Regions from separate parts of the Serratia sp. LTN-2 genome, predicted to be linked through region 3. Evidence: predicted binding sites of a transcription regulator. Region 3 holds the regulator's gene; each other region holds the start of a gene.
The links. Region 3 encodes PhoB, which activates phosphate uptake and scavenging genes when phosphate is short. Its sites were predicted from a motif close to CTGTCATAAAACTGNCNNAT; they were not measured.

Region 1: a site for PhoB is predicted at 2,247-2,266, ahead of opgB (phosphatidylglycerol--membrane-oligosaccharide glycerophosphotransferase). Genes of this name have one in related genera too.
Region 2: a site for PhoB is predicted at 5,209-5,228, ahead of glpT (glycerol-3-phosphate transporter). Genes of this name have one in related genera too.

Annotation. Positions count from the first base shown of each region.
Region 1 is NZ_JCAXDO010000003.1:185,556-192,815, reverse strand. Features, by position in the region: gene opgB (phosphatidylglycerol--membrane-oligosaccharide glycerophosphotransferase) at 1-2,101, opposite strand, end outside; gene AC6BYQ_RS08065 (transporter substrate-binding domain-containing protein) at 2,386-3,129, shown strand; gene AC6BYQ_RS08060 (aldo/keto reductase) at 3,122-3,946, opposite strand; gene AC6BYQ_RS08055 (cupin domain-containing protein) at 3,952-4,350, opposite strand; gene AC6BYQ_RS08050 (LysR family transcriptional regulator) at 4,555-5,466, opposite strand; gene AC6BYQ_RS08045 (ABC transporter substrate-binding protein) at 5,576-6,511, opposite strand; gene AC6BYQ_RS08040 (ABC transporter permease) at 6,547-7,260, opposite strand, start outside.
Region 2 is NZ_JCAXDO010000006.1:214,482-221,741, forward strand. Features, by position in the region: gene rhtB (homoserine/homoserine lactone efflux protein) at 1-512, opposite strand, end outside; gene pldB (lysophospholipase L2) at 660-1,703, shown strand; gene yigL (sugar/pyridoxal phosphate phosphatase YigL) at 1,708-2,505, shown strand; gene glpQ (glycerophosphodiester phosphodiesterase) at 2,538-3,617, opposite strand; gene glpT (glycerol-3-phosphate transporter) at 3,700-5,055, opposite strand; gene glpA (anaerobic glycerol-3-phosphate dehydrogenase subunit A) at 5,420-7,069, shown strand; gene glpB (glycerol-3-phosphate dehydrogenase subunit GlpB) at 7,059-7,260, shown strand, end outside.
Region 3 is NZ_JCAXDO010000004.1:145,521-152,780, reverse strand. Features, by position in the region: gene proY (proline-specific permease ProY) at 1-1,042, opposite strand, end outside; gene brnQ (branched-chain amino acid transport system II carrier protein) at 1,116-2,432, opposite strand; gene AC6BYQ_RS10610 (PstS family phosphate ABC transporter substrate-binding protein) at 2,917-3,879, opposite strand; gene phoR (phosphate regulon sensor histidine kinase PhoR) at 3,894-5,210, opposite strand; gene phoB (phosphate response regulator transcription factor PhoB) at 5,235-5,924, opposite strand; gene sbcD (exonuclease subunit SbcD) at 6,140-7,260, shown strand, end outside.

The DNA.
Region 1 (7,260 bases), on a different contig from region 3:
CGCCGACGCGCACCGAAATCGGTTCGCCGACGTTGTTGCCGTAGGCGCGGGCGCGCAGCACCAGATCGAAGGTTTTAGGCAGCGGATCGACGTAATCGATGTTCACCGCCGGCGCCAGATTGGCGTCGGACCAGCGGCCCCATTCCTCGACGGCGGAGACGCCGGTGATGGCCTTCACCTGTTCCGGCATGCCGGGCAGCATGAACTCGATGGCGTCCGCCCGGTATTTCACTGCCGCGTCGTCCACCTGCAGGCGGGCGACGGCGTTTTGGTAGTCGGCGACGTTGTCCGCCGTCGGGGCACCAAAGTTTACCTTGCCGCGAAAGCGCTCGCCGCTGGCCTGCGCGATCTGCGGCGGCGAGGCCAGGGTACCTGAGGCCACGCAGATGTCGGTGCTCAGCGCCAACTGCGGCGCCCAGACCCGGCCGATCTCGTAGCATTTATCGACCCAGACGAATTTCTCCCCCGCCCCCAGCCCGGCCAGCTGCTTGCGCAGCGGGGTGGAGAGATAGACGTTGAACATCGGTTCGATGCGGTTATCGCCCACCCGCAGGATGAACGGCACCTTATAGGTGACGCCGGAGAAGCTGAAGCTGCGCTGGCGTGTATCCACGCTGTAGTCGCTGATGCGGTTCGGCAGGCCCCACTGGTTGATCACCGCCGGTTTCCAGCCGTTGATCTTCTCTTCGATGTTCAGGAACACCGTAGACAGCGACGGCGCCGACAGGCTGCTGCGGCCGAGGCCGATATAGTTGTCGCCGCCCATCACGTCCAGCACCGTGGCGCCGTTATCCAGCGTGCTGCGCTTTTCGTGGCGCTGCTCCGCCTGCGGCCGGGTGCCGTCGATGATGAAGAACAGGTTGCGGCGCTTCTGCTTGGTCAGAATGTCGTAGGCGGTGTTGTTCATCGCCAGGTGGTCGGAAGACACCACGATCACGGTATTGCTGAAGTACGGCGAGCGTTTGATCTTGTCGATCAGCGCGGCGATGTGCTGCTGACTGCAGGCCACCGCGCTCAGCGAGCGGTTGTCCTTATTCTGCCAGGCGTAACTTTGCTTGCTGCAGCCGGCGGAGATAAAACCGTCCGGGTGATGGGTGTCGACGGTCAGGGTAAACAGCGAGAACGGTTGGCGCTGTTCGGACAGTTCGACAAACTTGCCGTACACCACGTCCAGCACGGTGTCGTCGTACCAGCCCCAGTCGTTTTTATAGCTTGGATCGGCGACCCGATCGCGCAGCTCTTTGAAGCCGTAAACGTGATCGAAGCCGTGGGATTTCAGGAAGGTGTCTTTACCGGCGAACGCCAGCTCGGCGCCCTGGTAGAAATAGTTGCTGTAGCCGGCGGCCTTCAGCACGTCGCCCAGGCAGACGTTCTCCGGGTAGAAGGTGGAGACCGCGCTGGAGGCGTTACCGTCGAAGGGCGCGAACAGCGGAATGCCGCACTGCGAGGCGACCATGCCGGCGATGGTGTAACCGGTACCCGGCAGCTGCTGGGTGTTGCTGAAGTCGATGCTGTCGGCGCGCAGGGCATTCAGTTCGTCGGCCAAACCGGGAAACAGCTCGGTGTCGAAGTAGGTGCGCTCCAGGCTCTCGGCATAGATATACACCAGGTTCGGCCGCTTGCCCTGCACGGTCTTTTTCGGCGCCTTGTAGTAGGTGGTGAAATCGGCGGTATCGCCGACGATCTGGCTCTTGACCAACAGCGAAATGTCCTGAAACGCCGGGGTGGTGCCGACCGAAAACAGCGCCAGCAGCACGGCGACGACGCTGTAGGCCACGCTGCTGCCTTTAGCCTTGCGGCGCAGCAGGCTGCGGGCCAGCACGGCGAAAATTCCCCCCAGCGCCGCCAGCAGGCCGATAAACGGCAGCACGTATTTGCTGACGCCGGCGCCCTTGAGGCTACTGGTGACGGTGTAGATCACCGCATCGGTGATGCCGTCGCCGGTAAAGTAGTTGCTGGCGATCAGGATGACGTTCAGCACCAGATAGCTGCCGAGCAGCGTCAGCAAAATGGCGAACCACCAGCGGTTGGCGGCGGCCCGGGTGCGATAAATCAAAATCGACGCCAAAAAGAGAACAAACGAAACGACTGCTAAAACCATCCGCCAAACCCTGTCTGATTGGAAAAAACGTTGCTGCCCTGGTCTGCGCCGCCGGCCGTGCCGCGGCGCGAAAAGTGAAGGGTATAGCCTATTGCCGGCGGCGGAACAACGCGCGATCTCCCGCTACGGCCGACGAGCGGCGGCTATTGTACATTTTTATGACGATAGTGTGACGTTAATCACGCCAGCGGCGGCCACGGCGGCGAAAGCTTGCTGGTCGGAGGTTTCGCTCTACGCTTAATGAGCGCCACGACGGCGCGCCCATCAGCCATTCAGGAGGAAGTATGCAGACGATTTCCGCAGCGGTACTCGAGGATTTGGCCCCGCAAGGCGTGTTGCGCGCGGCGATCAACTACGGTAATCCGGTGCTGGCGCAGGCGGGGGCCGGCGGCAAACCGCAGGGGGCTTCGGTGGAGCTGGCCACCGCGCTGGCTCAGGAACTGGGCGTGACGCTCGAGCTGGTGACCTATGACGCGGCGGGCAAGGTGTTCGCCGATCTGGACAGCGGCGCCTGGAACCTGGCGTTTATGGCCATCGAGCCGGTGCGCGCGGCGCAGATTGCGTTCAGCGAACCCTACGTGATCATTGAGGGGACTTACCTGGTGGTGAACGACGCGCCTTACTTTGAGGTGGCGCAGCTCGACAGGCCGGAAGTGCGCATTGCGGTCGGCCAGGGGGCGGCGTATGACCTGTTTTTATCGCGCACGCTGCAGCAGGCGCAACTGGTGCGGGCGGCAACCTCTGCCGAGGCGATCGCGCTGTTTTTCGAACGGGGGCTGGAGGCGGCGGCCGGCGTGCGTCAGCCGCTGCTGGCCGCCGCGGCCGCCCATCCGGGCTACCGGGTGCTGGAGGGGCATTTCACCGCCATCCGTCAGGCGATGGCGGTGCCGCGGCAAAAAACGCAGGGCGCCGCCTATGTGAACGGCTTTATTGAACGCTGCAAGGCCAACGGGCTGGTGAAGGCGGCATTGCAGCGCAGCGGCCAGGGTGAGGTGACGGTGGCGCCGCCGGCCGCCTCGACTACCTGAACGCGTCGGGATCGTTGCCGACATTGAGGCCGCGATCCAGTTTGTTTATTGCCGAAAGTTCGGATGTCGATAGGTTAAAGTCGAAGATATCAATATTTTCCCGTATTCTTTGCGGCGTGCTGGACTTCGGCAGCGCAATGATTTGGTTTTCATACAGCCAGCGTAATACGATCTGGGCCGGCGTTTTATGCTGCTGTTCGGCAATTTTCAAGATGACGGGGTGGGTCAATATATTCTGGTTGCCGTGGCCGAGCGGGCTCCAGGCTTGAGTAACAATCCCGTGGGCGTGTAACCAATCAACGCATTCTCGTTGCTGATTAAACGGGTGAATTTGCAGTTGATTGACGGCAGGCAGAACACCGGTTTCAGTTTCCAGGCGGCATATCTGCTCGATGGAAAAGTTGCTTACCCCGATATTTTTAACTCGCCCGCTGTCACGGAGTTTTATCATGGCATTCCAGGCAGAAACGAACAGGTTTTGCCCGGATACCGGCCAGTGAATCAAATACAGATCGACATAGTCGCAACCGAGCTTGGTCAAGCTTTCGTTGAAAGCGTTCTCAACGTCATCATGCCGATCGTTCCATAACTTGGTGGTGACGAAGATATCCTCCCGGCGCACGTCTGCAGCTTTTATTGCGGTGCCCACTTCAGATTCGTTGCCATAGATTGCGGCCGTATCGACGAGGCGGTAGCCCGCATCAAGCGCGCATTGAACGGCGCCGATCAATTCATCTCCTCGCGACTGCCAGACGCCGAATCCGATGGCAGGTATCGCGTTACCGTCATTGGTGAACAGGTGTTGTGAATTACGCATATTCATTACCCAATATGGCTGATGAATTTTAAATGTTCATGAGCAGGATTAATAAAGTGCACGTCAGAGGCTTCCCGACGAGGTGTATCGATAGATAAAAAATAAACGGGCTTGCCGTTAAAAGGTTTGATGCTGTGAACGGTGTTTCGCTTAAATATCACCATTTGGTTTTCGGCTAAAACTCTTTTTGCATCGTTGCCGGCCTGAAACTCCAGCGCACCTTCCACGATGATCAAGATTTCATCACATTGTTTGTGGTAGTGTGCGGGAACCTCGGCATAGACGCGGAACAGGCGGACGCTGCCCTGTGGCGAATCTTCAAGGTACATATCGACGATCAGAGAGTCGGCGGTGTCAGGAAAGTGTTTTTTCCTTTCTTCCAGATCAAAATATAATGCGTTCATACGGCACTCACTGTAAATGATGGGCGTGATTAACCGGTCACTGAAATAAAACATTCATGGCTCAAGCGGTGGTGTGGCTATGTTTTATCCCAGGCAGGATAATATTGCATGCGGACGAACACCATTATTCCGACGTTCCCGCACATCACTGACAGAATACTATACAATGCGTTGAATGTTTTTTGACGGAGCGTTGAGTCGATATCAACCAAGGGAGCGATGCTGCGCTTTTATCAGCGCAATCAAAGGCCGCAATCCAGGTTGCAACTGGCGACGGCTGGGGTAGTACATCATAAAGGGGGCGCTGAGATGTGACCAATGGGGCATGACGCATTGCAATTCACCAGTGCGCAAGTGTTCATCGATTTGCATTTCCAGACAGTAGGCCAACCCCAGCCCGGCGAGCGCCGCTTTGATGATCATTGAGGTTTCACTGAAAGTATATTGCCCGTTCACCGACAACCGGCAATACGTTTCATCGTTGCCCAATTCCCATTGATAAACCGCACCGTCTCCCAATCGCATATTGATGCAACTGTGATCTTTCAACTCCGACGGCGAACCTGGCGCGCCATGCTTTGCCAGATAGGCCGGCGCTGCGGCGACAACCCATTTCAGACTGCCGGTCAAAGGAACGGCAATCATGTCCTTGGGGATGATCTCGCCATACCTGATGCCGGCGTCGAAACCTTCTTTGATGATGTCTACCTGATGGTTATTGACGGCCACTTCCAGCGCTATTTTAGGATGTGTTTGGGCGTAGCTTTCCATGACAGGGGCGATGAGCAAATCGAGCGCATCATGCGGAATATTCAAGCGAAGGTGGCCAATGGGTTCATCGCGATACTGTTCCAGCGTCGATAGGGCGGATTTGATGTAGTCGAATCCCCGATCGAGTTCGGTTACCAGTGCCATGCCTGCCGGGGTAGGGACGACCGAGCGGTTGGTTCTGTTCAACAGCTTTACGCCGAGGCGCTCTTCAAGCGAACGCATGGTGTGGCTGAGCGCCGAAGTGCTGACGCCGAGTTCCGCTGCCGCCAGCCGGAAACTTTTCTTTCGGCAAATGGTAGAGAACACATTGAGTTCGGCGAGTTCTGCCCGGGTGAACGTGGCCATTTTCGTCCCACTGTTTCTGTTCGAAAGGGTTTGATGATAAGCCCGGCGTACAGGGTATCGCAACCGAAGCGAACAGCCGCAGCATGCCAGCAGCGGCTGTTGCTGCTCGTTAGTCCAGCTCCACCGCGTACTGTTCTACCGGGGTGATTTTCTTGATCAGCTTGTTGTCGAACAGGAACTGCTCGTAAGCCTGGTAGCGCGCGCGATCCAGCTTGGCCGGATCGCGCGCAAACAGCGGCAGGCTGGCTTGCCAGGCCTGCTTGTTCAGCTCGGTATTCAGCTCCGGGTGCGCCTTGGCAAACGCCAGCCAGGTGTCCTGCGGGTGCGCGTGCAGGTAGTCGCTGCCTTGCTTCAGCGCGGCGAGGAATTTGCGAATTTTCGGCTCGTTCACCGCATCGCGGTTGGCGACGATGATCAGCTCGTCGTAGGCCGGCACGCCGTAATCTTCGACGTTGAACACCACCGGTTCTTTACCCTGCAGCTTGAGCTCCAGCGCTTCGATGTTGCGGTAGCCGCCGATCACCGCATCGACCTGGCCCGCCAGCAGGGCGCTGGTCAGCTGGAAGTTGACGTTGATGAGCTTGATATCCTGCGGTTTGAGATGCTCGTGTTCAACCATGGTGGCCAGCGTCGCCTGTTCGATGCCGCTTACCGAGTAACCCACCGTTTTGCCCTTGAGATCCGCCGGCGAGGCGATGTTCTTGTCCAGCGCGATCACCGTATTCAGCGGCGTGTTGATCAGCGTGCCGACGCGCATCAGCGGCAGGCCCTGATCGGCGAAGAAGTGCAGTTGCGGCTGATAGGTGATGGCGAGATCGGCCTGTTTAGCGGCCACCAGCCGCGGCGGCAGCGCCGGATCGGACGGCGGCACGATCTTGACGTCCAGCCCTGCGGCCTTGAAGGCGCCGATCTGCTCGGCCACCATAATCGGCGCGTGATCGGGGTTGATGTACCAGTCGAGCACCAGCGTCAATTTCTCGGCCGCGCCGGCCTGGCCGGTGATGGCGGCGCCGAGCAACAGCCCGCAGAGGGTATGTTTAATCATGGTCGTTCCTTTATCCCTGGTTATGGTTGCAATCATCAGTCGTTTTCCGGCGCCCAGACGATCAGGCGCCGCAGCAGCGCATCCACCGCGGCCCACAGCAACACGGTCATCAGCACTAGAATAAACAGCGCGGCGAAGCAGACGTCGGTCTGCATGCGCGCGTTGGCGTTCAGCATCACGTAGCCCAGCCCTTCGGCCGAGCCGACCCATTCGCCGATGATGGCGCCGATCGGCGCGACTGCAGCGGCCATGCGCAGGCCGGAGCCGAAAGCCGGCAGCGCCGCCATCAGCCGCACGTGCCGCAGTTGCGCCCAGCGCGAAGCGCGCATCGTGCGTGCCAGATCGAGATAGTCGTTGTTGACTCGGCGCAGCCCGTCGAAGAAGGCCGACACCACCGGGAAGAAGATCACCAGCACCGCCATCGCCACCTTGGCGCTCATGCCGAAGCCGAACCACAGCACCAGCAGCGGGGCCAGGGCAAACACCGGTATCGCCTGGCTGGTGAGCACCAGCGGCATCAGCCAGCGCTGCAGGCGCGGTGAGAAGATCATGCACAGCGCCAGCGCCGCGCCGAGCAACACGCCCAGAACCAGCCCGCTGACGATCTCCGAAGCGGTGACCAGCGTGTGCCAGGCGAGGTAGCCGCGCCCGTCCCACAGCGCCTGCGCCACCGCGCCCGGCGTGGGCAGCAGAAAGGCCGGGATGCCGCTTTGCCCTGCCAGCCACCACAGCAGCAGGCCGGCGAACAC
Region 2 (7,260 bases), on a different contig from region 3:
CGCGTCGCCAGGGTGGCGTAACCGATCATCACCAGAATATCCACTATCACGGTAGTGACGCCGAGCACCAGATACTGCTCGGCCTGCGGTTGATTGGGCAGAATGAACTGCGGGAACAGCGCGGCGAGAAACACGATGCTTTTCGGGTTGGTTAGGTTGACCAGCACCGCGCGGCGGAACAGACGGCGGCGCGGCATGCTGCCCGCCAGCGCATGCAGATCCAGCGCGCCGGCGGCGCGCCACTGCTGGATGCCGAGCCATACCAGGTAGGCGGCACCCAGCCATTTCAGCAGCTCGAACGCCAGCAGCGATTGAGAAATCAGCGCGCCGAGGCCGATGCCCACCAGCACGATGTGCGCGCTCAGCCCGACCTGCAGCCCGGCGATCGACGCGGCGGCGCCGCGATAGCCGTGGCTGATGCCGGTGCTCATGGTGTTGATGGCGCCTGAGCCGGGGGACAGGCTGAGGATAAGCGTGGTCAGCAGGTAGGTTAACCACCAGTCCAAGGTCATGGTTCTCGGCTCCCTGAAAGTGTCGTTTTGTGCCACAATGCGCCGAGGCGGCGCCGTTTTTTGTAAGAATTGAATCACAATACGCTAGTATGATTTCTTGTGCCAGCGGTCACATTTTCCGCCGGCCCCACAGGGAAAACGCTCTCGATGACCTCGTTCACTCTCAGCTCCGATGACTGGTTAACGCGTGAAACGCAGTTCGCCGCCTTCGCCACCGGGCCGCTGCTGGACTTCTGGCGGCAGCGCGAAGAAGGCGAGTTCAGCGGCGTGGACGGCGTGCCGATCCGCTTTGTGCGCTTCAGCTCCGCGCGGCATCAGCGGGTGGTGGTGGTCAGCCCCGGCCGCATCGAAAGCTACGTGAAATACCCTGAGGTGGCCTACGACCTGTTCCACTGCGGCTACGACGTGGTGATCGTCGATCATCGCGGGCAGGGGCGCTCCGGGCGTTTACTGGCGGATACGCACCGCGGTCATGTGGTAAACTTCGACGACTACGTGGACGATTTCGAGCAGCTTTGGCTGCGCGAGGTCGAATCGCGCGGTTACCGGCAGCGCTTCGCGCTGGCGCATTCGATGGGCGGCGCGATCTTGGCGCGGTTCCTGCAGCGTCGGCCGCAGGCGTTCGACGCGGCGGCGTTTTGCGCGCCGATGTTCGGCATTCAGTTGCCGATGCCGGGCTGGCTCGCCGACCGCATTCTCGACTGGGCGGAGGCGCACCCGGCGATCCGCGACTATTACGCGGTGGGCACCGGCCAGTGGCGTCCGCTGCCCTATGTGGTCAACGTGTTGACCCACAGCCGCGAGCGCTACCGGCGCAGCCTGCGCTATTACGCCGATTACCCCGAGCTGCAGGTGGGCGGGCCGACCTACCATTGGGTGCGGGAGAGCATTCGTGCCGGCCGGCAGATTATCGTGCAGGCCGGGGAGATAACAACGCCGCTGTTGCTTTTGCAAGCCGGTGAGGAACGGGTAGTCGACAACCGTTCGCACCAGGCTTTTTGTCAGGCTCTGTCAGACGCGGGGCGCCCTTGCGAAGGGGAGCTCCCGTTGGTTATCAACGGCGCACGCCATGAGATCCTGTTCGAGCGGGACGCGATGCGCGCCGAAGCACTGAACGCAATTCTGCGCTTCTTTGCTCAACACTTAGGCGGTGCGCTGCCGCCGACAACTCCATCAGAGGTTAGAACATAACGCTATGTATCACGTCGTCGCTTCCGATTTAGATGGCACGCTGCTGTCTCCCGACCATACCCTGTCGCCGTACGCCAAAGAAACGCTGAAGTTGCTGACCCAGCGCGGCGTGCATTTCGTGTTCGCCACCGGCCGCCACCATATCGACGTGGCGCAGATCCGCGACAGCCTGGAGATCAGCGCCTTTATGATCACCTCCAACGGCGCGCGGGTGCACAATACCGCCGGCGAGCTGATCTTCAGCCATAACCTGGATGGGGATATCGCCCGCGATCTGTACGGCATGCTGCACGACGATCCGGAGATCACCACCAACGTCTACCGTAACGATGACTGGTTCATCAACCGCGAGAGCCCGGAGCAGGAAGAGTTCTTCCAGGAGTCGGTGTTCAAATATCAACTGTTCGAACCGGGCCTGCTGGAAACCGACGGCGTCTGCAAGGTTTACTTCACCTGTGAAGACCATGAGCGGTTGCTGCAGGTGGAAGACGCCATCAACGCGCGCTGGGGCGATCGGGTCAACGTCAGCTTCTCGTTCCCGACCTGCCTGGAAGTGATGGCGGGCGGCGTGTCGAAAGGGCATGCGCTGGAAGAAGTGGCCAAGATCATCGGCTATACCCTGCAAGAGTGCATCGCCTTCGGCGACGGCATGAACGATCTGGAGATGCTGTCGATGGCCGGCAAAGGCTGCATCATGCGCGACGCGCATCAGCGCCTGAAGGATATGCTGCCTGAGCTGGAGGTGATCGGCTCCAACGTCGACAACGCGGTGCCGCACTACCTGCGCAAAATGTTCCTCTGAAATAACAAGGGCGCCTTGCGGCGCCCTTGGCATTATTTGTGCTGGCCCTGCTTCTGCAGGAACTGCACGCCCTTGTCCGGGAAGTCGGTGAACACGCCGTCAACGCCGGCCTGGTTGTAAATCACGTCATACAGCTGATTCACGTCGGTCACGTACTTCGGCAGCGCATCGGCGCGAATGGTGAACGGATGCACCGCCAGCTTGCTGGCGTGCGCTTCTTTCACCATGTCGGTCAGCACGATGTGGCCCGGCTTGGATTTATCCGCTACCACCAGCATGTGGTAGTCCGGCCCGATGCCGTCGGCATACTGCGCGATTTTCTTCATCGCGCCCGGCTTGAACATCCAGTCGTAGTCGTATTCCACCCACTTGCCGTCGGCTTTCTGCTCGTAGGTTTCCTGCCAGTCGTTATAGGCGATCAGCTGCACCAGCTTCAGATCCATGCCCAGCTTCGGCTCCAGCTCGTTCTTGATGCGTTTGAGCTCGTTGGCGTCGAAGCACTGCAGGTAGACGTTGTCGTTCTTGCCGGTGTAGCCGTACTGCTTGAGCACCGCCAGCACTTTGCTGGAGATGTCTTTGCCTTCCTGCTTATGGAACCACGGCGCCTTGATTTCAGGGTAGATGCCGATGTTTTTGCCGGTCGAGTGGTTCAGACCCTGCACGAACTCGATCTCTTCCTGGAAGGTGTGTACGCGGAAGTCGGATTTGCCCATCGGGAAGCGGCCAGGGTAGCCCTGCACCTTCTTGCCGTTTTCGATTTCAAAACCTTCGGTGAACTTCAGCGATTTGATCTCCGCCAGCGTAAAGTCGATGGCGTAGTAGCGGCCGTCTTTACGCGCGCGATCCGGGAAGCGTTCGGCGACGTCGGTGACGCGATCGAGGTAGTGGTCGTGCAGCACCACCAGCTCGTTGTCTTTGGTCATCACCAGGTCTTGCTCGAGGTAATCGGCGCCCTGCGCATAGGCCATCGCCTTCGCCGGCAGGGTGTGTTCCGGCAGGTAGCCGCTGGCGCCGCGGTGGGCGATCACCACTTTGTCCGCCGCCTGCGCGGCGCTGACCATTGAGGTGGCGAGAATGATCCCTGTCAGCAGGGCTTTGACTTGAGTCCGCATTCCGTTTTCTCCGTGTTGTTGGGGGCAGGGTAGTAAAAAGGCCGCAGGGCGGCCTTTAAATCATGCAAAAGTCGTGTGACGGTTAGCCGCGCTTGCCGGCAGCGATTTCCGCGTGATGTTTCTTCTCGTTCAGCATGGTCAGCAGCAGCAGGATAACCGCCAGCACGCCGCCGCCGATCATCACCATGAAGCCGCCGTCCCAACCGAAGAAGTCCACGGTGTAACCGACGATGGCGCTGGCCGCAACCGAGCCGCCCAGGTAGCCGAACAGGCCGGTGAAGCCCGCGGCGGTGCCGGCGGCTTTCTTCGGCGCCAGCTCCAGCGCATGCAGGCCGATCAGCATGACCGGGCCGTAGATCAGGAAGCCGATGACCAGCATACAGATCATGTCCACGGTCGGGTTGCCGGCCGGGTTCATCCAGAACACCACGGTGGCGATGGTCACCAGCGTCATGAAGAACACGCCGGTGGCGCCGCGGTTGCCTTTGAACACCTTGTCCGACATCCAGCCGCACAGCAGAGTGCCCGGAATACCGGCGTACTCATACAGGAAGTAGGCCCAGGAAGACTTGTCCAGCGCGAAGTGCTTCACTTCTTTCAGGTAGGTCGGCGACCAGTCCAGAATGCCGTAACGCAGCAGGTAGACGAACACGTTGGCGACCGCGATGTACCACAGCAGCTTGTTCGGCAGGATGTACTGCATGAAGATCTGCTTGGCGGTCAGCTCTTCTTCGTCTTTTTCGCTGTAGTCGTCCGGATAGTCGTTTTTGTACTCTTCAATCGGCGGCAGGCCGCAGGATTGCGGAGTGTCGCGCATCAGGGCGAAGGCGATCAGGGCCACCAGGATGGCGCCGAAGGCCGGCATGTACAGCGCCGCGTGCCAGTCGTTGAACCAGGCCATACCCAGCAGGAACAGCAGCGGCGGCAGGCCGCCACCCACGTTGTGGGCGCAGTTCCAGATGGAAACGATGCCGCCGCGTTCTTTCTGCGACCACCAGTGCACCATGGTGCGGCCGCACGGCGGCCAACCCATGCCCTGGAACCAGCCGCACAGGAACAGCAGGACGAACATGATGGCGATGCTGGAGGTTGCCCACGGCACGAAGCCCATGAACAGCATTACCGCCGCCGCCAGGATCAGGCCGGCTGGCAAGAATACCCGCGGGTTGGATCGGTCGGAGACCGAGCCCATGATGAATTTGGAGAAGCCGTAGGCGATGGAGATGCCCGACAGCGCGAAGCCGAGGTCACCGCGGCTGAAGCCTTGTTCGATCAGGTAAGGCATGGCCAGGGTGAAGTTCTTACGCACCAGATAGTAAGCGGCGTAACCGAAGAAGATCCCCAGGAAAATTTGCCAGCGCAGCTTACGGTAGAGCGGGTCTACCTTATCGCTCGGCACACGGGCGATGTGTGCGGCCGGCTTAAAAATACTCAACATGAGCGCCTCCGATGGCTTTATCTGTTATCACATCAATATGACCTTTTACGTTCATTTGATGATTGAGCGGATATCGAATGTGGTGTTTTTGTGTTCCATAACGAGCGCCATTGTCATCAAATACGCCTGGTGTCGCTGTGACGAATGGCGCAATTGTTACACTTTCATGAAACCACGGCGGATTTTGAGCGATTCGTTAACGTTATGAAATAGAAAAACGTCCAAAAATCGTGATTATGATCACATTGATGGTTTTTTGTGGACATTTTTATTTCGTTTCATGTTCGTTCTTGTTCCTTATCAAACAAAGACCCTAATAACCGTGGCTCAATAGGCTCATAACTACCGATCCTGAGGGAGCGAAATGAGCAGCTATTTTGACGGCGGCGAAACGGATGTGATCATCATCGGCGGCGGCGCCACCGGCGCAGGCATTGCCCGCGATTGTGCGCGGCGCGGCTTGCGCTGCATTTTGCTGGAGCGTCATGACATCGCCACCGGCGCCACCGGCCGCAACCACGGCTTGCTGCACAGCGGCGCGCGCTATGCGGTGACTGACGGCGAGTCGGCGCGCGAGTGCATCGAAGAGAACCGCATCCTGAAACGCATCGCGCATCACTGTATCGAGCGCACCGATGGGCTGTTCATCACCCTGCCGCAGGACTCGCTGGAGTATCAGCAACAGTTTATCGCCGCCTGTCGCCAGGCCGACATCGACGCCGAAGCGATCGACCCGCAGCTGGCGCTGCGGCTGGAGCCGGCGGCTAACCCCGCGCTGATCGGCGCAGTGCGCGTGCCGGACGGCACCGTCGATCCCTTCCGGCTGACCGCCGCCAACATGTTGGACGCGCGCGAACACGGCGCGCAGATCCTGACCTACCACCAGGTGGTGGGATTGTTGCGCAGCGGCGATCGGGTGACAGGCGTGCGCGTTTACGACCATCAGAGTCAGCGGCGCTATGAGCTGCACGCGTCGGTGGTGGTCAACGCCGCCGGCATCTGGGGCCAGCAGATCGCCGAATACGCCGATTTGCGCATCCGCATGTTCCCGGCCAAGGGGGCGCTGCTGATCCTCGGCCATCGCATCAACAACATGGTGATCAACCGCTGCCGCAAACCGGCGGACGCCGACATCCTGGTGCCGGGCGACACCATCTCGCTGATCGGCACCACCTCGACCCATATCGACTACGACCAAATTGACAACATGCTGGTGACCCCGCAGGAGGTGGACATTCTGATCCGCGAAGGGGCGCTGCTGGCACCCACCCTGGCGCAGACCCGCATTTTGCGCGCCTATGCCGGGGTGCGGCCGCTGGTGGCCAGCGACGACGATCCCAGCGGGCGCAACGTCAGCCGCGGCATCGTGCTGCTCGATCACGCCGCCCGCGACGGGCTGGAAGGGTTTATCACCATCACCGGCGGCAAGCTGATGACCTACCGCCTGATGGCGGAGTGGGCCACCGACAAGGTGTGTGAAAAGCTCGGGGTAAACAGCCCGTGCACCACCGCGCAGGACGCGTTGCCGGGATCCCGTCAGTCGGCGGAGGAAACGGTGCGCAGCGTGGTTGCACTGCCCGCCAGTATCCGCGGTTCGGCGATTTACCGGCACGGGGATCGCGCCAGCCAGGTGCCGGCGGCCGATCGGCTCGACACCAGTCTGGTGTGCGAGTGCGAGGCGGTGACCGCCGGGGAAGTGCGCTATGCGGTCAATTCGCTGACCGTCAATAACCTGGTGGATCTGCGCCGCCGCACCCGCGTCGGCATGGGCACCTGCCAGGGGGAACTCTGCGCCTGTCGCGCCGCCGGGCTGTTGACGCGCTTTAACGTCAGCACGCCGCAGCAGTCCATCGCGCAGCTGTCGCAGTTCCTCAACGAACGATGGAAAGGCGTTCGGCCGATCGCCTGGGGCGATGCGCTGCGCGAGAGCGAATTTACCAGTTGGGTTTATCAAGGGTTATGCGGGCTTGAGGCCCAGGCCGACAAGGGGCAGGAGGCGGATGATGCGATTTGACGTAGTGGTGATTGGCGGCGGCCTGGCGGGCCTGAGCTGCGCCATTGCCGTGGCCGAGCAGGGCAAGCGCTGCGCGGTGGTCAGTTCTGGCCAGAGCGCGCTCTACTTCTCCTCCGGTTCGCTCGACCTGTTGGCGAGATTGCCGGACGGCACGCCGGTCGAGATGCCGTTGGCGGCGTTGCCGCAGCTGG
Region 3 (7,260 bases):
CCAGCATCATCACCACTACCGTCACCCAAGGAATGCCGCGTTTCGATACCTTGCTGAACATCTTCGGCGCGTGCCCCTGTTCGGCCATGCCGTGCAGCATGCGGCCGACGCCGAACACGTCGCTGTTGATCGCCGACAGCGAAGCGGTGATCACCACGAAGTTGAGGATGCCCGCTGCCACGGTGATGCCCATATGCTGGAAGGTCAGCACGAACGGGCTGCCGTTGGTGCCCACCTGATTCCACGGGTAGATCGACATGATGACGAACAGCGTGCCGACGTAGAACACCAGAATGCGCCATGGCACCGAGTTGATGGCCTTCGGAATCGATTTTTTCGGATCTTTGGCTTCGCCGGCGGTGATGCCGATAATTTCAATGCCGCCGTAAGCGAACATCACCAGCTGCAGCGACAGGATCATGCCGATAAAGCCGTTGCTGAAGAAGCCGCCGTTCGACCACAGGTTATGAATGCCGGTCGGTTGCCCGCCGTTGCCGATACCCCAGATGATGATGCCGATGCCGGCCGCGATCATGATGATGATGGTGGCGACCTTGAAGAACGAGAACCAGAACTCCAGCTCGCCGAACACCTTGACGCTCATCAGGTTGATGGCGCCGATGATCAGCACCACGCTCAGCACCCAGATCCAATGCGGCACTTCCGGGAACCAGACGCCCATATAGATGCCGAAAGCGGTCACGTCGGCGATGGCGACAATCAGGATTTCAAAGCAGTAAGTCCAGCCGGTGATGTAGCCCGCCATCGGGCCGAGGTAATCCTGCGCGTAACGGGAAAACGAGCTGGCCTGTGGGTTGTTGACCGACATCTCCCCCAGCGCGCGCATGATGATAAAGGCCACGATGCCGCCGATCAGGTAAGCCAGCAGCACGCTCGGGCCGGCCATTTTGATGGCGTCCGCCGAGCCGTAGAACAACCCGGTGCCGATGGCCGACCCCAGCGCCATAAAGCGGATGTGACGCGTGCTGAGGCCGCGTTTCAGCTTATTGTCGGGGGCAGTGGTGGGTGACTGTTGTTGCATGAAGATGACCCATAGTTTTAAACGTAAAAAAGCCACGGACATGTCCGTGGCCCTAGATTAAGCCGGGGGATTATCAGTGCGCGGTCACTTGAGAACGCGTACACACCCGATCATAAATCGCGACCAGCACCAGCATCAGCAGCGAAGGCGGCAACCATGCCAATCCCTGCTCCGCCAGCGGCAGGTGAGTGGTCCAGGCCGGCAGCAGCTGCTGGAAGCTGGACGCTTTCACTGCGTCAAGGATACCAAACAACAGGCTGACAAGCATCACCGGCGCGATGATGCGCGGCGCGCTGTGCCACCAACGCAGGGTGAAGCTCAGCACCACCAGCACGATGCACGGCGGGTAAATCGCGGTCAGCACCGGAATGGAGATCTGGATCAGGTGGCTCAGACCGAGGTTGGACACCACCATCGAGAACAGGCCCAGAATAAACACCAGCGTCTTGTAGGAGAACGGCAGGTATTGCGCGAAGAACTCGGCGCAGGCGCAGGTCAGGCCTACCGCAGTCACCATGCAGGCGATGAAGATCAGCGCCGCCAGGAAGAAGCTGCCCAGGCCGCCGAAGGTGTTCTGAACGTAAGCGTGCAGGATCACCGCGCCGTTGGTAGCGTCAGGCACCAGCGCGCCGCTGCCGGAACCCAGCTTGAACAGGCTCAGATAAACCAGCGTCAGGCCCACGCCGGCGATCAAACCGGCCAGAATGGTGTAACGGGTCAATAGACCGGCGTCTTTCACGCCGCGCGAGCGCGCCGCGTTGACGATAACGATGCCGAATACCAGCGCGCCCAGCGTATCCATGGTCAGATAGCCGTTAACGAAACCGGAAGAGAAAGGCACGCTCTGGTAAGCCGCCGTCGCCGGAATCGGCGCGCCGGCAGGCCACAGCAACGCGGCGATGCCCAGTACGGCCAACGCGACGATCTTCAGCGGCGCCAGCACGTGGCCGACGGTATCGAGCAGGCGGCCCGGATACAGGGAGATGCCAATCACCAGCGCGAAATACACCAGGCTGTAGATGAACAGCGGCATGGCGCCGTCGCCGGTCAGCGGGGCGATGCCCACTTCAAAGGAGACGGTGGCGGTGCGCGGCGTCGCGAACAGCGGGCCGACGGCCAGGTAGCAAACGGTCGCCAGCAGCAGGCCGGCACCGCGGCCAATCGGCGAACTGAGGGCGTCGATGCCGCCGCCGACGCGCGCCAGCGCGATGACGGTGATGACCGGTAGGCCGACGGCGGTGATCAGGAAGCCCAGCGCCGCAGTCCAGACATGTTCACCGGACTGTAAACCGACCATCGGCGGGAAGATGATGTTCCCGGCCCCGACGAATAAGGCAAAGGTCATAAAGCCCAATGCCAGGATATCTTTTGACGTTAAACGATGACTCATACGATGTCGTGTTGCCTGTTCAAATGAAAAAATTGTCCGATAGCGTGGTGGCGTGACGCCCCACCCGGTTGTCGGCATGCCCGACCATCGCAGCGCCAAATAAGCACCCTAAACGCAATCGTTCCGGCGTTTATGTCCCTATTCGAAAGTGGCCGCTCATGAAGATGGGCAAAGTTTTAGGAGTTATAAAAATGGAGGTTTAATCCGACAACGAGGGCTAAGGTAAACGTTTATAGCGCTTCAAGGCAAGACGCACGGCGAAAAGCAGAGCTATCGACCATATAAACTTTAGCCACCAGTCGATCATATTGGCTATCAATAAATATACACTACATGATTTGTATCATTTTTGAACAGCCAATTCACGAAACGTGAAGCATATATCACTTTACCGCGCGAAAACGCCAATAAAAGCCCGGTTTTCGCGTGGCATAAGCTCCATTTCGGCGTGAGAAAAGGCGAAAATTACGTCGCCTTTTGTCGCTTATTGCATCATGACCGGTGCAAGCGGCTGCAGCCCGAGCGCCTGGCGGGTCTTCTGCAGAGCGGCCGGTGGCAGAGGCAGATAGCCGTCGTGGTTGACCAGGCTCTGTCCTGCGGTCGACAGCACGCGATCGAGGAACGCCGCGGTCAGCGGCTCCAGCGGTTGATTGGGGGCTTTGTTGATGTAGATATACAGGTAGCGCGACAGCGGGTAGCGATCGTTGCGCACGTTGGCGGCGGTAGGCGCGACATAGTCCTCCCCCGACTCCGCCAACGGCAGCAGCCGCACGCCGCTGGCGCGAAAACCGATGCTGGCGTAGCCGATGCCGTTGAGCGAACCGGCCACCGCCTGCACCACCGAGGCCGAACCGGGCAACTCATTGACGCGCGGCATAAAATCACCGCCGCACAGCGCGCGCAGTTTGAAATAGCCGTAGGTGCCGGAAGCCGAGTTGCGGCCAAAGCGTTGCAGCGAGCGCGTCGCCCAGTCGCCGCTCAGACCCAGTTCGCCCCAGCGCGTCAGCGGCTGGCTTTCACCGCAGCGCCGGGTGGCGGAGAAAATACGATCGAGCTGCTGCAAATTGAGGCCGCGCAGCGGATTGTCCTGATGCACCAACACCACCAGCGCATCCACCGCCACCGGCACCGCCAGCGGCGCATAGCCGTAACGATGTTCGAACGCCGAAACCTCGGCCGCCTTCATCGGCCGGCTCATCGGGCCCAGCTGCGCGGCGCCCGCCGCCAACGCGGTCGGCGCGGTCGACGAACCGGCGGCCTGGATCTGCAGATTAACGTTGGGATAATGCTGGCTGAAGTCCTGCGCCCACAGCGCCATCAGGTTCGCCAGGGTGTCGGAGCCGACGCTGGACAGATTGCCCGCCAGCATGCCGTCGGGCTGCGCCAGCGCGCCACGTCCGGCCAGCAGCGCCAGGCAAAGCAACAGCCCTCGGGTGATTCGGGTCATACCGGTGTCTCGCGTTAATTTTTCACCGCATTCTCTGATAAAGCGGCCGGAACAATCAACCGGTTGGGTAAGGTAAAGATAAAGCGGGTGCCGATCCCCGGTTCGCTGAGGATCTCCAGCCGCGCGTCGTGATGGCTGAGCGCGTGTTTGACGATCGCCAGCCCCAGCCCGCTGCCGCCGGTCTGGCGCGAACGGGCCTTGTCGACGCGATAAAAACGCTCGGTCAGGCGCGGAAGGTGCTCGGCGGCGATGCCCGGCCCGTTGTCGCTGACCTGGAACTGCGCACCATGTGCCGTCTGCTGCCAGCTGACTTCGATATGGGTGCCCTTCGGCGTGTGGTTGACCGCGTTGTATACCAGGTTAGACACCGCGCTGCGCAACTGGTCTTCATTGCCGAACACTTTGAGCTGTTCGTTCACCCGGAAAGCGATCTCGTGATTACCGCCGCTCAGCGATTGCGCCTCGCGCTGCAACACCCGCAGCATCAGCGGGATATCCACCCGTTCGTTCATGTCGACATTGGGCGCCGCCTCGATGCGCGACAGCGTCAGCAGCTGTTTGACCAGCCCGTCCATCCGGCGGGTCTGCTCTTGCATGGTGCTCAGCGCCTTGCTGCGCAGCGATCCGTCCTGCTCTTCGTCGCCCATCATTTCCAGGTAGCCCTGCAGCACCGTCAACGGCGTGCGCAGCTCATGGCTGACGTTGGCGAAGAAGTTGCGCCGCGCCCCTTCCAGCTGGCGCATCTGGGTGACGTCGCGCGCCACCATCAGCAGTTGCCCTTCGGAATAGGGCATCACGCGGAATTCGACGTAATGTTCGTTGTTCAACTGCAGCGTCAGCGGGCGCGAAAACTCCTGCTGTTGCAAATAGTGGCTGAACTCCGGATAACGCAGCAGGTTGAGGATGTGCTGGCCGTTGTCTTCCGGCCAGCGGAAGCCGAGCAGATGCTGCGCCAGACCGTTGCACCAGAAGATATTGCCTTCGACGGTGGTCATCACCACCGCGTCAGGCAGCGATTCGGCCCCGCTGCGAAAGCGCTTGATCAGCAGCGCCAGCTCGCGGCGGCGGCGGCGGTTGCGCTGCTGCATCTGATACAGGCCATAGAACAACGGCTCCCAGCTCCAGCGGCCGGGCGGCGGCGTCATGCTGCGGTCGATCCACAGCCAATGGGAGAGTTTGAGCTGGTTGTAGAAATTCCACACCAGCGCAGCCAGCGCAGAGGCCAGCAGGAACCAGGGCAGATAACCGAAAATCAGCCCCAGCAGTAAGGCGGGCAGACAAAAAAGAGCCAGCTCCAGAGCCAGCCTCTTCCACGACAGACGTTCTAACACGGCATATTCTCCAGCGCGGCGCGATCAGTAGCGCGTTGAGAACCGGTAGCCGGTGCCCCGAACGGTTTGAACCATTTTATCATGCCCACTGGTTTCTAACGCCTTGCGGAGCCGACGGATATGCACGTCAACGGTACGGTCTTCCACATAAACGTTAGTGCCCCAGACGTGATTAAGCAACTGCTCGCGGCTATAAACCCGCTCCGGGTGGGTCATAAAGAAGTGCAGCAGCTTGAACTCGGTCGGCCCCATGTCCAGCGCCTGATCGTTCGCCATCACGCGGTGGGAGGACGGATCCAGGCTCAGTCCTTGCATTTCAATCACTTCTTCCACCGCCATCGGTGAAATACGGCGCATGACCGCTTTGATGCGTGCCACCAGCTCCTTGGGCGAGAACGGCTTGGTGATGTAATCATCCGCCCCCACTTCCAGGCCGCGCACCCGGTCTTCCTCTTCGCCGCGCGCGGTCAACATCATCACCGGGATATCGCGGGTCAGCGCTTCGCGCTTCATATGCTTGATAAACTGAATGCCGGAACCGCCGGGCAGCATCCAATCGAGCAACACCAAATCAGGGAACGGCTCAGACAGGCGCGTCACGGCGCTGTCATAATCCTCGGCTTCCAACGGTTGGTAACCATTCTGTTCCAACACAAAGCACACCATCTCACGGATCGGCGCTTCGTCTTCCACCACCAGTATGCGTCTTGCCATCGTCAATCCTGCCAATGTGTTAGCGACTTTGCGGGCGCCATTATGCGTCAGTTTTGTGACACTTTTATGAAAAAAAGCGGCTGTTATAGGCAGTAAGCATAGCGATTATTTCCCATAGTAAAGAAAAATCATTCCGCTGCCCTCGCCATTGCGCCGGGACAGCCGGCGCCGCGGCCTTTATAATCATCGCCATTACCTTTGCACCCGGGAGTGTCATGCGCCTGATCCACACCTCTGACTGGCACCTTGGCCAGTACTTTTTCACCAAAAGCCGCGCCGCCGAGCACCAGGCTTTTCTGAACTGGCTGATCGAACAGGTAGAGCAGCAGCAGGTGGATGCGCTGATCGTCGCCGGGGATCTGTTCGATACCGGCTCGCCGCCCAGCTACGCCCGCGAACTGTACAACCGCTTCGTGGTGGAACTGCAGCACACCGGCTGCCAACTGGTGGTGCTGGGCGGCAACCACGATTCGGTGGCGACGCTGAACGAATCGCGTGAACTGCTCTCCTGCCTGAACACCACGGTGATCGCGAGCGCGCAAGGCGCCCCCGAACAGCAGATCCTGGTGCTGAACCGGCGCGACGGCCAGCCGGGCGCGGTGCTGTGCACCATCCCGTTCTTGCGGCCACGCGATCTGCTCACCAGCCGCGCCGGCGAATCCGGCGCGCAGAAACAGCAGGCGTTACAGGAAGCCATCGCCGAACATTACCAAACGCTGTATCAGGCGGCCTGCGAGCGCCGCGACCAATTGGGCCTGCCGCTGCCGATCGTCGCCACCGGCCACCTGACCACCGTCGGCGTCACCACCTCCGACTCGGTGCGCGACATCTATATCGGCACCCTCGACGCCTTTCCGGCGCAGGCCTTTCCTCCCGCCGACTATATCGCGTTGGGCCACATCCACCGCGCGCAGAACGTCGCCAAATCGGAGCACATTCGCTATAGCGGCTCGCCGATCCCGCTCAGCTTCGATGAACTGGGCAAAGCCAAAAGCGTCTTTATGGTCGATTTCGCCGACGGCGCTTTGCAGCAGGTGGAAGCGTTAACGATCCCGCAGTTTCAGCCCATGCAGCTGATCAAAGGCGATCTGGCCGAGATCGAACGGCAGCTGCGGCAGTTTGCCGATTATGACGGTGAGCTGCCGGTGTGGCTGGATATCGAAGTGGCGACGCAGGACTACCTCAGCGACATCCAGCGCCGCATTCAGCTGCTGGCGGACGAGCTACCGGTGGAAGTGGTGCTGCTGCGGCGCAGCAAAGAACAGCGCCGCCAGGCGATCGCACAGCAGGATAAGGAAACGCTCAACGAACTGAGCGTCAATGAAGTGTTCGAGCG